Regions from separate parts of the Neobacillus sp. MER 74 genome, predicted to be linked through region 1. Evidence: riboswitches for the same ligand, from Rfam matches in the RefSeq annotation. Region 1 holds a riboswitch; each other region holds the start of a gene.
What was found. Region 1 has a riboswitch for cobalamin ahead of M3610_RS09940 (ribonucleoside-diphosphate reductase subunit alpha). Riboswitches for the same ligand answer to the same signal wherever they lie in the genome.
Positions count from the first base shown of each region.

Region 2: linked by a shared signal. The riboswitch ahead of M3610_RS16450 (ABC transporter substrate-binding protein) and the one ahead of M3610_RS09940 (ribonucleoside-diphosphate reductase subunit alpha) in region 1 are both predicted to bind cobalamin.
Region 3: linked by a shared signal. The riboswitch ahead of metE (5-methyltetrahydropteroyltriglutamate--homocysteine S-methyltransferase) and the one ahead of M3610_RS09940 (ribonucleoside-diphosphate reductase subunit alpha) in region 1 are both predicted to bind cobalamin.

Region 1 covers NZ_JAMAUV010000004.1:278,413-283,632, forward strand. Annotated here, with positions in the region: gene M3610_RS09930 (bifunctional metallophosphatase/5'-nucleotidase) at 1-91, shown strand, start outside; gene M3610_RS09935 (hypothetical protein) at 146-1,828, opposite strand; cobalamin riboswitch at 1,995-2,194, shown strand; gene M3610_RS09940 (ribonucleoside-diphosphate reductase subunit alpha) at 2,329-4,620, shown strand; gene M3610_RS09945 (ribonucleotide-diphosphate reductase subunit beta) at 4,654-5,220, shown strand, end outside.
Region 2 covers NZ_JAMAUV010000009.1:121,786-127,005, reverse strand. Annotated here, with positions in the region: gene cbiB (adenosylcobinamide-phosphate synthase CbiB) at 1-52, opposite strand, end outside; gene M3610_RS16460 (adenosylcobinamide amidohydrolase) at 46-1,515, opposite strand; gene M3610_RS16455 (FecCD family ABC transporter permease) at 1,519-2,580, opposite strand; gene M3610_RS16450 (ABC transporter substrate-binding protein) at 2,546-3,511, opposite strand; cobalamin riboswitch at 3,704-3,895, opposite strand; gene ribH (6,7-dimethyl-8-ribityllumazine synthase) at 3,956-4,426, opposite strand; partial or broken gene ribB (3,4-dihydroxy-2-butanone-4-phosphate synthase) at 4,483-5,103, opposite strand; gene ribE (riboflavin synthase) at 5,128-5,220, opposite strand, start outside.
Region 3 covers NZ_JAMAUV010000012.1:32,083-37,302, forward strand. Annotated here, with positions in the region: gene M3610_RS18565 (ATP-binding cassette domain-containing protein) at 1-1,366, shown strand, start outside; cobalamin riboswitch at 1,446-1,627, shown strand; gene metE (5-methyltetrahydropteroyltriglutamate--homocysteine S-methyltransferase) at 1,807-4,098, shown strand; gene M3610_RS18575 (outer membrane protein assembly factor BamB family protein) at 4,219-5,220, shown strand, end outside.

The DNA.
Region 1 (5,220 bases):
TAATGACCTGGATGCGTTAGTCAACTTTATCTCAGCCCAGCCTAAACCGTTCACTTATCGCATTCAAAATCGTATTCAAAAGGTTCAGTAAAGAGAAATAGGGTGTCAGGCACCAATTGGTGCCTGACACCCTATTTTTGTTTCCCTATTGTAAGGCTTCGATTGCTAACTCTTTGGCAGGAAGGAAGTCTTCGCCTGTGTCGAGGTAGCGAATGTTAACTTTATCCCCTTCTTTGAGGTAGATAGCGAGTGGAGCCTTTTCGGAAGAAATGATAAAGTTTTGGCGGTTGTTTAATAAGAAGGAGACAATGGTGAAATCCCCGTTTTTCTCCTTATAGACTCTCATCACTGTACCGGTGATTTGTTTTTCTTGTGCTTTCGAGCTTCCGTCTACCGTGCCTTTGCCCCTTTGTAAGGCGGTTTTATATTGCTTAAGGGCCTCATTAGGAGTGCTGGCGTATACGGAGATTTCTGGATTCGCTGCAGAAACAATGAAGTAATTTTGCAGAAAACCATTTGAGTCTAATACAGGTGTTAACCAACTGGCTTCACCATAAAAATTGTAGAGAATCGGCATTTGCCCAAGCCATTTCTTTTCAATAAATTTCTTCTCAATGATCTGCAATGCCCCTTGTGAATCCATATAAGATTGCTCTGGGTTTCCGGTATAAAATGTTGCTTTTCCTGTTCGTGAGTTGGTCAGCGAGTACCCGAGCATGGAATCGACGCCTTCTTTCGGGCTAGTGAAATCTGTAAAATAGTACATCTGTCCATTCTCATCAAAGATGGGGCTTACATTTGACTCCGTGCCTTCATCTGATGGAAGTTTCACGTCAGATTTACCGAAGACACTATTCCAAAATCCATGAACAAGATTCCCGTAGTAGCTGTTTTGCAAACTAACGGCTTCTGGCGAAACTGCGCCATCGATAAATTCCGGGACATCTGCTAATGGATAATCTTTCATTGCACCATTCTTAGAATCGACGACAACCAGACCTTTAGCTGTAAATCCATTTCGGGCGGAAATAAACTTCCCATAAGTACGGATGTAAAAGGGTTTTCCATTCTCGTCAATTTCTAATTGAACACCGCCAAAGAAAATTTTCTTCGGATATTTCATACGAATATGCCGCTCAATATTTTTATTAAAATAAGAGGAAGGGGTAAATATCATTTCTGATTTGATGAATTTAGGATTCGCACTAGAATCCGTTGCACTTAAGGTAAAGTAACCAGGTGTACTGTTTCCTTTCCACCATTTAAAAAATCCGGAAAACTCCACAGGTGCAATATATACATAGTCATCGTTCAGCTTTTGAATTTGCAGGTTCCCAAGCTCATAATAGCTTGTGTTCGGAACTTGTCCAAACGCTTTTTTCATTTTATTGCGTGCAAACTGCGGTGGAACACTGGCAGGTGTTTCTTTCTCATCAAAAGTTTGAATTTCTACCTTTTCATCCATCTTGGCAACTTCATACTTTTGATCCGCATTAAAGATAAATGCGGTTAAGAAATAAATTCCAAGGCCTAGACTTGCAAGGAAGAGAATTCCTTTAAGTATTCTTTCTGTGCCTTTGGCAAGAAAGGCCCCAACAGCGGTTAGGAGAATAGCTAACGGCCATACCGAGGTGAAATTTCTATCATAATTAGTAAAATAATAGAATACAAACACTGCTATCATGAGTATCAAAACAAGTGCAATGAACACGCCGATTTTGAGTGTTTTTCCCTCTTTTTTACTTTCCTTTTCAGGTTTAAAAATTGGTATTAGAACAAGCGCAGCAGCTATCCCAATAATCAATGTAAATAGAATAATGTTCCCCATAAAAATGCCTCTTTTCAATTTGGTCTTTCTTCATATACGGATATTCAATCAAATTAGTTTCATTTTAAAAAAATAATAGACTTGAAATATCATAAAGACTATACTATTATTAATAACATTGATTCACTACATATTGTTTTTATTTTTAAAAAAACAACTATATATTGTGTTAGCCTTAAGAGAAGATGCCCATTGTGGCTTAATAGGGAATCTGGTGTAAATCCAGAGCTGCCCCCGCAACTGTAAATGCTGACGAAATGAACAAACCACTGTATAAGATTGTCTAATCTATTAGGTACTTATATGGGAAGGGTTCAAAGTAGATAGAAGCATGAGTCAGGAGACCTGTCTTTCTTAAGATGTTTCAACTTCTTCGGGGATTGAGAAGATGAACGGTGGCGACAGGAGGCATGGATAGTTAATTATTTCCTTTTGTAATGTTATCGTTTCATCCGCTCAATTCCCGTTGAGCGGATTTTTTTATTATAGGGGGAAATGAAATGAAAATTGAGGAACTGCAATCTGAACATAATTACGTTTTAGAATCTATAGAACAAGTTTCAGATAAATATCAGATTAATACAATGGAACTTAGAAACAAACTAAGTCAACTTGATGTAACAGAGCTAGAAGCAAATCAACAAGCTCTAGTATATGCAGTGAATCAAATCGAAATGGACCAGCCGGATTGGACATTTGTCGCTTCCCGTTTATATCTGAATGAACTATATGGTAGGGCTGCCAAAAGTCGCGGATATGATCGTTCTCTAAAATATGGAGACTTTTATAACTTAATAAAGGATTTAACGGAAATAGGGATCTATTCTAATGATCTTTTAAACGTATATAGTAAGGATGAAATCGACCAGCTGGCGAAAGAGATAAATCCAGAACATGATTTATTATTTAATTACATAGGGTTATTTTTACTTGCAGATCGTTATCTTGCTCAAGATTATAATCGTAATGTTTATGAACTTCCCCAGGAACGGTTCATGATTATTGCAATGACCCTCATGAAGGATGAAAAAATGACTGAACGCCTGCATCTTGTGAAGGAGGCATATTGGGCATTAAGTCATTTATATATGACGGTTGCCACACCGACTCTAGCAAATGCGGGGAAAAGCTTTGGGCAGCTTTCTTCCTGCTTTATTGATACAGTAGATGACTCACTTGATGGCATTTATTTAAATAATTGGGATATTGCCCGGTTAAGTAAAGATGGCGGAGGAATTGGAATCTATTATGGTAAAGTTCGCGCCCTAGGTTCCGATATTAAGAGATTTAAAGGAAACTCATCTGGTGTGGTTCCGTGGATAAAATTGGTAAATGATACAGCTGTCAGTGTTGATCAGTTAGGTCAGCGTCAAGGGGCCATTGCTGTGTACCTTGATTTGTTCCATAAAGATATCATGAACGGGTTTCTTGACTTGAAAACAAATAATGGGGATGAACGCCGTAAAGCCCATGATATTTTCACAGGTGTTTCTATACCAGACCTTTTTATGAAAAAGTTGGAAGATAAGGATGAGCAGGGCAGAAGTATTGGACAGTGGCATACATTTTGTCCTCATCAAGTAAAACAAATGATGGGCTGGAAGGATGAACAGGGGAATCCGCTTGGACTAGAGGATTTTTATGATGAAACAGATGTTAAATATTTTACCGAAAAATATGAAGAGGCTGCAGCTAACCCACTTCTACCTCGCAAAACTTACCGTGCCATGGATATCATGACACGGATTATGGTCGCTCAATTAGAAACAGGAACCCCATACATGTTCTATCGTGATGAAGTAAATAGACAAAATCCAAATAAGCATGTATTGGGTAAAGGTCGAACTTCCATTTTTTGCAGTAATCTTTGTACAGAAATTGCTCAAAATATGTCCGCAACGACGATTGTGAACGAATATCAGAATGATGAAGGGCATATCGTGATTGTTCGGAAACCAGGAGATTTCGTTGTTTGCAATTTATCTTCTATTAATCTAGCAAAAGCAGTACCGGCGAATGTCTTAGAACGTCTCATTCGTATTCAGGTAAGAATGCTCGATAACGTGATTGATTTAAATACCATAACGGTTGGACAGGCTCAGGTTACGAATAAAAAGTACAGAGCCGTTGGGCTTGGTACATTTGGCTGGCACCACTTATTAGCATTAAAAGGGATGTACTGGGAATCTGGTGAGGCGGTTAATTATGCAGATCGTTTGTATGAGGAAATTGCGTTCCATACTATCAGTTCGTCAATGGAGCTGGCTAAGGAGAAGGGGGCTTATAGCCAGTTTAGTGGTTCTGAATGGCATACCGGAGAGTATTTTGAACGGAAAGGTTACCAATCAAATAGGTGGAATCAGCTGAAGAGGGATCTTTCAATTCACGGGATCCGGAATGGTTGGTTGATGGCGATTGCACCCAACTCCTCAACGGCGAAGATTGGAGGTTCGACAGATGGAATCGATCCCATCTATTCGGTTGAATTTGCAGAGGAAAAGAAGAACTTTAAATTTAAAGTGACTGCACCTGATTTAAATCATAGAACATACGAATATTATCGTCGTTCGAGACATGAATTAGATCAAATATGGAGCATTAAACAGAATGCCGCACGAGGTCGCCATATTGACCAAGGTATTAGCTTTAACCTCTATGTAAGGCACGATATAAAGGCAAAAGACTTGTTAAACCTTCATATGGAAGCTTGGAAGCAAGGTTTAAAGACCACTTATTATGTCAGAAGCACTTCCCAAACTGAAATTGACGAATGTGAGGCATGCCACAGTTAACAACTATTAACATCGATCGGAGGAAATATTTATATGGATATTCACATACCACTGCCTAGAATTAAATTGCTAAACCCTGATTTTCCTAATAAATCCACTGGAATTATTAACGGACAATCATCTGGATTGCTCAACTGGAATGATATTGCTTACCCGCAGATCTACGATTTATATCAAACATTGTTATCAAATTTTTGGAAAGCACAAGAAATTAATATGCAAGATGATATTAAGCAGTGGGATCTTCTTAGTGCAACAGAACAAGATGTTTTCCTGCGAATTAATACACAACTCGCTTCATTAGATAGCCTGCAAACACCTACCATGTTTCAAGTGATGGACTATGTGACGGATTCTAGTTTTAAAGCAATCTTTGCGGTCATTGCTCAGCAGGAAGCGGTGCATAATGAATCCTATTCGTACATATTAAGTTCTCTTGTACCAATTCATGAACAAAAAGAAAGGTTCAATCAAGCAAAAAGTGATCCCCTCGTCCGAAAAAGAAACAACCTGATCTTAGATGCTTATGAAAGTTTCAGAAAGAATCCAACACCTCAACATTTATTTCAACTTGGAGTGAATTCTATAAATCTTGAGGGT
Region 2 (5,220 bases), on a different contig from region 1:
ACATATCGATAATGTACGCAATGGTTATCGCGGCTAAATGATAAACTAACATGTTCGTTTCCTTTTGCTTGATTTTTGAATCGCTTCTGTCGTGCATTGATAAACAGCTTTGCTAATGAGCTTTCCTAATGGGGTTATCGTTCCTGCATATTCCAGCACCTCGCCAGATTGGGTAGCAGCAATTAATATACTATCGGTCGAGGTTCCAGTCGCGAAGGTTCCGGTCACTTCATCCATTACTTTTAGATCATTCATTGCCTTAACCTTTGTTTCAGTGGCAGTCATGATGCTTTGAATAAAGGCTTCTTCAGTTAACTCCCCTTCGATAAATATCCATGTATTAATGGTTCCAGGTACCATATCAAATGAATGTAGTTCACTCTTGGAAGCATCAATCGCATTTCCAACCCCTGCTGTTACCACTACAAATATCGAGAAGCCAGTACCCGTATATCTTTTGTAAACAACATCTTCCAAAATTACTGCTGTCATCATGCCCACTGTTTCCGACGGTTCAAACCCTTTTGATTTTAGAAATAAGGCCATCTCTCTGCGATGGTCACTACATTCGTAATCCTTATTGACATGTCGATTCACAAACGACTGATGCCATCCAGTCCCCGAACCAATTACTCCTGAGGACATGGTTCTTAACGGCATGGGAGAAGTTAATTCAATCCATTCTTCTGACATCTGTAACCTCGACTCATCAATTGTAAACATGATATTGTTGTGATTTACTTTTGGCAATAATGCCATCTGTGGCGCAGCGACTCTAGGATGAGGGTGTTTTTGAATGTCGGTATGGTAGACGTCTCTGATTCGTTCTTCACGAAGGACCTCATTCGGAATGTGATTGATATTAATCCGTCCGTTTTCAAGGAGGAGCAGCCGGTCACAATAAAGCCCCGCAAGGTTTAAATCATGAAAAATAGAGATGACCGTTAAACGATTTTCTGATGTCCATTGTTTTAAGAAATCTAACAATTCTTTTTGATAGGATAAATCTAAATGATTTGTTGGTTCATCTAATAAAAGAATTTCAGGCTCCTGGGCTAAAGCTTGTGCAAGAAAAACTCTTTGTTTTTCCCCTCCTGATAACTCCTGAATATTTTTATTTTGGAATCTTGAAACACCAATTTGCTTCATTACTCTTTGAACAACTTCTTCATCGACGGAACCCCATGATTGAAACAAACCCTTTTGATGGGCATAACGCCCGAGTGAAACGGTCTCTTTCACCGTATAAGAGAAAGATTGTGAGGAATGTTGGGACAGAACAGCAATTATTTTGGCCAATTGTTTTGCCTTGTAATGCTGGAGCCGTTTTCCGTTGATAATGATTTCACCTTTTTGGATTGGTAAAATACCGCTTAGCATTTTTAAAAGGGTTGTCTTCCCACTTCCATTCGGTCCGAGGATTCCAAAAAGTTCTCCCTTTTCCACTTCAAAAGAAATCTCCTCCAGTACTGCTTCGCTCGTGTATCCGCCAGAAACCTGTTGAACGCTTAGCATCCATTAACCACTTCTTTCTCTCCTTTTTCTTTGTAGCAGGATTATTGCAAATACCGGAGCCCCAATTAAAGCAGTGATAACACCAATGGGTAATTCTGTTGGAGAAATGATCATTCTTGAAATCAAGTCGGCTAAAATTAAAAAACCTGCCCCCGATATGATAGACAAAGGAAGAAGCTGACGATGATCAGGACCCCATAATAATCTCGACAAATGTGGAATGACCAGACCAACAAAACCAATGGTGCCTGACACCGCAACGGCTGCCCCTGTTAATATCGAGCCTGCAGTCAAGATTAAGAGCTTTCTTTTATGTACATTAACACCAATATGTTGTGCCCGTTCTTCCCCAAATGACATCGCATTTAGCTCCTTGGCATTAAAAAGCAATAAACATGAGCCAATGATGAAAAATGGTAAAATAATTTTTATGTAATCCCAGCCTCTCATTGAAACACTTCCCAAAAGCCAGCCTATAATCTGCCGGAGTTCATCCCCAGTTAGTGCAATCATAAGCGAAATTATGGCTCCTAAAAAGGAACTGAAAATAATACCTGTTAATATAATGGTTTCCACTCGCATCGATTGTTCGATTTTACTTGCAAACATGAGAACTAGGAAGATTGTAAAAAAAGAGAATAAGATACTTAACAATGGTAATGTAAAGGATCCTATGAAGGGAATGGAAAGCTGAAAAAACAGGGTCAACACCGCCCCCACAGACGCTCCAGAGGATACACCTAATGTATAAGGATCTGCTAACGGATTTCTAAGCAGCCCTTGAAAGGCTGCCCCTGCAATAGCAAGGGAAGCTCCAACAAGACCTGATAAGATTACTCTAGGCAACCGAATATTTAAGACAATACTCGTATACATTGGGTCAAATTTCTCCAAGGAAATGAGCCCGAATAACTTTGCACTAATAATCTTTATGATAGTTAAGATTGGAACCGAAACCGTTCCTATCGAAATACCTATTAATATAGAAAGAATCAGGAAGATCCCAGCTATACAATAGGCTAAATACTTATTATTTAAAAACTTCAGGATAGACAGCCTTCGCAAGATCTTCTACTCCTTCAACAATCCTTGGGCCTGAGCGAGTCACACGATCAGAATCCACATCAACTACATGTTTATTCTTTACGGCGTTGACCGTTTCCCAGCCCTTTCTAGTTAAAACTTGATCCACAGGATTCTTGACATAGAATCCATAGGTAGTGACAATGACATCAGGATTGCGTTTAATCATTGCTTCTTGGTCAATTTTAATCCAGCCTTCTTGATCATTAGCGATGTTTTCAGCATTTATTACACTAAGCATTTGACCCATAAACGTATTCTTTCCAGATGTATAAATTTCTGGAGCTGGTGAAACCTCAACCAATACCTTTTTCTTTTCTTTTATCTCTCCAGCCTTTGCTTTAATTTCTGCTAATTTATCTTTCATCCCAGTGATGATTTCATTAGCTTTTGCTGTTTCACCAGTGGCTTTCCCAATCAAATCTATAGAATCAAAGACTTGATCAAAGTTTTGCGCGTCATTAACGACTAAAACAGGAATCCCTGCATCTTTTAACTGCTGAAGCCCAGCTTCAGAACTAGAAGCCCAAGAGGCATGTGCTAACACTAAATCTGGCTTTAAGGAAATAATTTTTTCTAAGTTTATTTCTTGGCCGCCAACTTTCTCCTTTTTGGTTGCCGCTTCTGGATAATTGTCGAAATCGGTTACTCCCACTACTTCCTTATCAAGACCTAAGGCAAAAACAATTTCAGTATTACTTGGGATCAGAGAAACAATGCTTTCTGGTTTCTTTTCAATAGTAACTTCCGCCTTGGTTGCATCTTTAATCGTAAGTGGATAGGTAACTTCCGCTGTTTTCTTCTCTACACTAGTATTTGAATCTTCCTTTACCTGGTCTTTCTTTTCAGCACAACCCGCTAACACTCCTACTGTCAATAATACTACTAACAGCAATGAATACAACTTCTTCATTTTTCTCCCTGCTTTCTTTGAAAAGTATCATGTATGTAACAAAAAATAAATTTTTTCTTGTGCTAAACAAAATACGGGATAACAACAAAAAACATCTCCAAAATGAAATGGAGATGTTGGTATGATAGATTCAGGTTACTAGCATAAGTAAATAGAGTCTAGCCTTCAACACCTTCCTATCCTCGTAGGTTATTGGCGCACAAGAATTAGGCAGGTTTCCTGGCTCATGATCATCGCTTCCTATGCCTTCCCATCGTATACGACAGTGACACAATATAGGTTGCTCCCATTTACAGTGGCGGGACCGCGTTGGCTTATACCAACTTCCCTTTTAAGCTTAAAATCATCTGAGAAGATTTTAGCACCTAAATTTAAAATAATATTTTTTTGTTATTTTTATTATAGAAAATGAGAAAAGATTTGTATATGATTTTTTACAACAAGTTATTGCTCAATACTTCTGCATAAATTTGCCATTTCAATTGCAGCCGTTGCTGCATCCCAACCTTTATTTCCTGCCTTTGTACCAGCTCGTTCAATGGCTTGTTCGATTGAATCCGTTGTTAACACTCCAAAAATAACAGGAATGCCACTTTTCAAATTGATCGCAGAAACACCCTTTGCTACTTCATTACAAACATAGTCAAAATGTGGAGTTGAACCGCGAATGACAGTTCCAAGTGTAATAACTGCATCGTATTTATTACTATTGGCCATTTTTTGAGCGATTAATGAAATCTCAAATGCCCCCGGAACCCACGCAAGGTCCACATCTGACTCGCTAACTCCATGTCTTTTAAGTGCATCCTGTGCACCGCTTAATAATTTACTAGTAATAAATTCATTGAAACGTCCAACAACTATTCCAATTTTTAACCCAGAACCAACTAAATTTCCTTCAAAAATATTTCCCATGTGTATGCCTCCATCAATTGTTTTGTGTAGTTGAGCTTTAGAGCGGTAATCTATGCTTCCCGCTTAACCATTCGTTCATTTTTCATTCTATATTCAACTAGATCTTTAATCGTAATCATTTTAAGGTTCATTCTCTCTGCAATTTTGAAAAGATCAGGAACGCGGGCCATCGTTCCATCCTCATTCATAATTTCACAAATAACCCCTGCAGGCTTCGCACCGCATAATTTGGCAAGATCAACAGCTGCTTCTGTATGCCCATTTCTATTCAGAACTCCACCTTGTTTAGCAACGAGTGGAAAAATATGTCCTGGTCTTAAGAAATCACCGGCTTCTGATTCGGGGTCAACCATACTCAAAACTGTTGCGGATCTTTCAAAAGCAGAAATGCCAGTGGTAGAGAATTTATGATCGATACTGACAGTAAAGGCAGTTCGTTTCGGATCTGTGTTGTTGGTAACCATTGGATGTAAGTCAAGCTTATTAGCTAAATCCTCGTCAATAGGCACACAAATTAGGCCTCGACCGTGAGTGGCCATAAGATTTATGACCTCAGGTGTAGCTTTTTCAGCAAGGGAAATAAAGTCCCCTTCATTTTCCCTGTCCTCGTCATCACAGACAATGATAACCTTACCTTCCTTTAGGTCCGATAATGCTTCATCAATTGTATTAAACACAGTTACCTCCCCTTTCAATTTTATTTAAAAAAATCCATGCTCTTCTAAAAAATTAGCGGTTATCCCCTTGCTGCTTTTTTGCGGAGGTTGATTAGAAAAATTAGTTATAAAATGACC
Region 3 (5,220 bases), on a different contig from region 1:
CTTATCATCAATGGCCCGTTTGATTTATGGTGAATATGAATCTGATAAAATCGCACCCGTTATCGCGATTGACCTTGAAAGACATTTGTATAGTCAATATAGTTTTCTCTATGAAATCGGTGGATTGATCAACCATATTGTGGCTGCACATCCAACCATTAAAGATACAAGGAGCTTCGATTTCTTTAGTCAAGAAAATCACTGTCCAAGCTGTTCGGGTCGCCTAGAAATCGAAAGGTTTGATTTTGATGTGGTCATTCAAGACAAAACAGTGCCATTTTGGGAAGGCTTATTACATCCAGATGTAATGGAAGTTTTAAAATATTATCAATATCCGAAATTGCAATTCCTTTTTGATGAGATCAAGAATGAACTTGGTCATGATATTAGTAAAAGCTACAATGAGATGACAGAAGCTGAAAGACATACTTTTTTATACGGCTATTGGGAAAAGTCATTTTATGATAAAGCAGGCAAGACGCAGAGAAAATGGGAAGGCTTCAATATCATCATTGGGCGGTATATGTTCATTTCGAAATCCATTATTAAAGAGCATATGAAAGCATCAAAAGAGATGATTGCCTGTCCAATCTGTCAAGGAACCGTGCTAAACCACCATAAAAAACTAAAGTTTGGTGACACGGATATTCGCGAGATTATTCATCAACCTATTGATCAGGTCATTAAAACAGTAGGGAAGTTACCAGAGTTTGAAAAACTAAAAGCAATTGTTGGCGGCGATATGGCACTTACGGAAGATGTCTCCTTACTTCCTAGGGAAACACAAGTATCGCTGAAAATGCTTGAATTAGAACTAGCAAGCTTCGCCGGTTATGAAATGGTATTACAAAATGTTTTACCATTCTGGGATAGAATTAAAGGCAATATCGAGGCAATAAGCAGCAAAAATCTGATCACAATCTGTGATTTTGCCAATATTGACGAAACTAGAGAAACCATTATTGATAAGTATTTTGCCAATGGAAAATACAAAAAACTAACATATGTCTATGAAGCGTTTGGTTACAAAAAAATTGTCACCCAGATTAATAAGATTAAAGCAGGTCATCCGTGTCCATTCTGTAAAGGAAAGAAAGTAATTTCTGAAGATAATCTCCATGATGGCGTGTTTAAATTAACGATCCCATGTGTGAGTTGTCATGCGAGCGGCATCAATGAAGAGGGCCGAAAGGAAATAGTCGAGGGCATACAAGTACAAACATGGCTAACTGGTAACGTAAGTGATGTTGTTGCTGAAAGTTTATGTACGGAGGCAGTTGCAGATATTCCTATTTTTAATCGTATTCGTGAGTTGAATAAGCGAGAAATGATGGCGGTTTATCAATGTCTAGAGCAAAATAATTAAATTCTAAGCATGTTAATCTGACCCTTTTTCAGAAAATTATGTACACCAAATTTATAATATGTTATAGTTAGTGAAAATTCCATATCGTGTAAGAATTGGTGCCAAGCTAAGGCTTGGCTTAAAAGGGAAGAACGGTGTAATTCCGTCGCTGTCCCGCAACTGTAAATCGGAGTGAATCACAAATACCACTGTCTATTCGACGGGAAGGTGTGAGGAACTATGATGATGAGCCAGGAGACCTGCCAAATTCCAGTACACACCAAATACCTACGTGGAAATAGGTGGTGACATTCATTTGTACGACAAACGAGTTATGAGTATCAATGTTTTTGCATGTCATTTAAACATAACTTTAACTTGATTGTAGAGCCATTTCCATTTTGCGGAGATGGCTTTTTTGTATTTGGGAATTTTGTAAAAATAATAAGGAGGAATGAAGAATGAATTTAGTAAGTACAGCGATTGGTTACCCGTACATTGGTGATAACCGGGAGTGGAAACGGTGTGTAGAATCTTATTGGAAGTCCGCGATATCAGAGGAGCAATTTAGTTTAGAGATGAAAACGATTCGATTAAATAATTTGAAACGCCAACAATCATTAGGCTTGGATTTACTAACAGTTGGTGATTTTACCTTTTATGACCGGATGCTAGACCATGCGGCAATGTTCGGAATGGTTCCAAATCGTTATCAGTGGACAGGCAATGAAGTAAATCTATCAACCTATTACGCAATGGCACGCGGGGGAAAGAATGTAGTAGCATGTGAAATGACAAAGTGGTTTAACACCAACTATCACTACATCGTTCCTGAGTATGAAGGCCAGTCATTAAGATTAACGAAGAATTACATCTTAGATTATTTCTTAGAAGCCAAACAGGAATTAGGTCTAATGACAAAGCCTACTTTAATCGGTCCTTTTACTTTTGTGAAATTAGCGAAAGGATACGATGCCAAATCGAAAGCATTGTTTATTTTAAAACTTCTACCGCTCTATGCACAAGTATTGCAGCAACTTGTAAATGCAGGTGCTCAGTGGATTCAAGTGGAAGAACCCGCTTTGGTCCTTTCACTTACAGCAGATGATGTAAAACTAGTCCAGGAGATTTACAAACAATTAGCAGAACAAGTACCAGCTGCCCGAATCATGTTACAAACCTATTTTGAAGGACTATCAGTGTATGAAGAGCTATCTCATTTACCGGTTGCGGGGATTGGACTTGATTTCATCCATGGTTCTGAAGAGAATATGGCTTCACTTCGAAAACACGGCTTCCCACAAGACAAAGTATTAGGAATTGGCATCGTAAATGGACGGGATATTTGGCGGGCGAATTTGGCTGAAAAAGCATTTAATATAAAAGCTATTTTATTATTAAGCGGTGTAAAAGAAGCTTGGATTCAGTCTTCATGTAGTTTACAGCATGTACCTGTGACAACGAAGGCAGAAACTCGCTTAGATGCCACTTTAAAAAATGCTCTATCATTTGCTGATGAGAAAATTGTAGAGCTGACACAGTTAACAGCCTATGTGTGTGACGAGGCGTGGGCAGGAAATAAGAGTGTGTCACAAAGTATGAAAGCAACCCAAGCATTAGCGCAGCATGAGGCGAGGAAAAATGCACGGGTGAAGGGGCTTGAATTACAAGTAAAACCCGAACATTTTGCCCGTCCATTGACATTTAATGAACGCCAGCCTCTACAGAAGGTGGCATTAAATTTACCAGATTTTCCAACCACAACGATTGGCAGTTTCCCTCAGTCGGATCAAGTAAAACGTACACGCACAACCTGGCGGAAAAAGGAACTCACCGACGCTGAATACGCAGCGTTCTTGAAGGGTGAAACAGCTCGTTGGATTCAAATTCAAGAAGAGATTGGACTGGATGTTTTCGTCCATGGTGAATTTGAGCGAACGGATATGGTTGAATATTTTGGAGAAAAACTAGAAGGGTTTGCTTTTACAGAAAAGGCATGGGTGGTATCCTATGGTTCACGCTGCGTAAAACCACCAATTATTTTTGGTGATGTCGAGTGGGTCGCTCCAATGACCGTGAAGGAGGTAGAAGCGGCCCAGCAATTAACGTCTAAGTATGTGAAAGGGATGTTAACAGGTCCTGTCACCATCTTAAATTGGTCTTTTGTCCGTGATGATATTTCACGTGAACAAGTAGCCAGCCAACTCGCCTTAGCGCTGAGAGAAGAGATTCAAGCGTTAGAAGATGCAGGCATTGCGATAATTCAAGTAGATGAACCTGCATTGCGTGAAGGATTGCCATTACGTAAAGAAAAATGGTCGGAATATTTGGCGTGGGCGGTTAATGCCTTTAAGTTAGCCACCTCCAGTGTGAAAAATGAAACGCAAATTCATACCCATATGTGTTATTGCGAGTTTAATGACTTTATTGAGCCTATTCGTGCCCTTGATGCAGATGTTATTTCCATCGAAACGTCTAGAAGTCATGGAGAGTTGATTCAATCTCTTAAGCATAATCCATACGAACTTGGGATTGGTTTAGGAGTGTACGATATTCATAGTCCACGAGTGCCCAGTGTAGAAGAGATTAGTGCGATATTAAAAGATAGTGTCGAGGTTATTCCGAAAGAACAGTTCTGGGTGAATCCTGATTGTGGTTTAAAAACACGTCATGAAGAAGAAACCATTGCATCGCTTAAAAATTTGGTGACAGCAGCCCGGAAACTCCGCCAACAGCAGCATCAAACGATTTAAACTGTAAGAGCCTTTTCCATTTTTGGGAAAGGCTCTTTGGGTTGTTTAATTAAACATCACCACCTAGGCAAATGTGCATAAAATGATGCAAGCACAATAATGGAGGTGTGATGTTCCCAAATGATGTTCCATCATGATTATAGAAATAATTCTTCAGATATTTATAGACAATACAAGCAATTACAGGCTCAAAATGAACAATTAAGAAAAAGAATAAAAGAATTAAAGGGACTTCTAAGGAATCAGAACCTAAGGGCAGATGACCAAAACTGGGAAATGCATTTAGCTGACCAAGGAAATACCAATTATTCTAGTGCCGCCTTGCCTGCTGATTTGACGTTATTGACGTTATTGACGTTAAAGAAAGATCCCTTTAATAACGCTTCTGCGTTGTTTAGTGTAAATCGCAATCAGCTGTATTCGGCGGAACGGATTTCAAAAAAAGTACTCTCTGCCACTGACTTAGATACCTATAAAGAGAGATGGAATTTTTCAATAGAAGAGCAGAATGGGTTTCTTGACTTGATAGCAAGAGACGGAGTGATTTACACTTCAACGATGACTAAAATTTATGCGATACAGGATAACGGTACCTCTCCACAGACACTTTGGACCGTTGATAGCTTTGCGAATCGTCTCTTAATTGACCAGAATACCTTATATTATTTAACGAGAACTACCGAAGGTTTCGATGCAATTGGTACGGTAGATGTAACTACGGGTAAAAAGAGATGGAGTTATCCCCTTAAATTCCAAGAGCGGTTGGAAGGGGTTTTCGCTGCTGGTGATAATCGACTGTTTGCAAATATACGGAATCCAGTTCAAATGACATCCAAAATGTATGCATTCGATGCATCGACGGGCACGGTGCTTTGGACATTTGATCTGGATTCAAGCCTCCCTATTTATGGGGCACCAGTCTATAAAGATGGAAAGCTTTACTTCGAAACGAAACCGGCGGCAACAAGAAATATTTGGGCATTAGATGCTGCAAGTGGAAGAACATTATGGAAGTTTAGCCCTACGGGTATGTTTACACAGCCTCTTTCTGTAGTGAGTGATTCCTTAATTGTTCTTGATGAGGCCAATATTATCGCGGTAGACAAAAATACCGGAGTACAG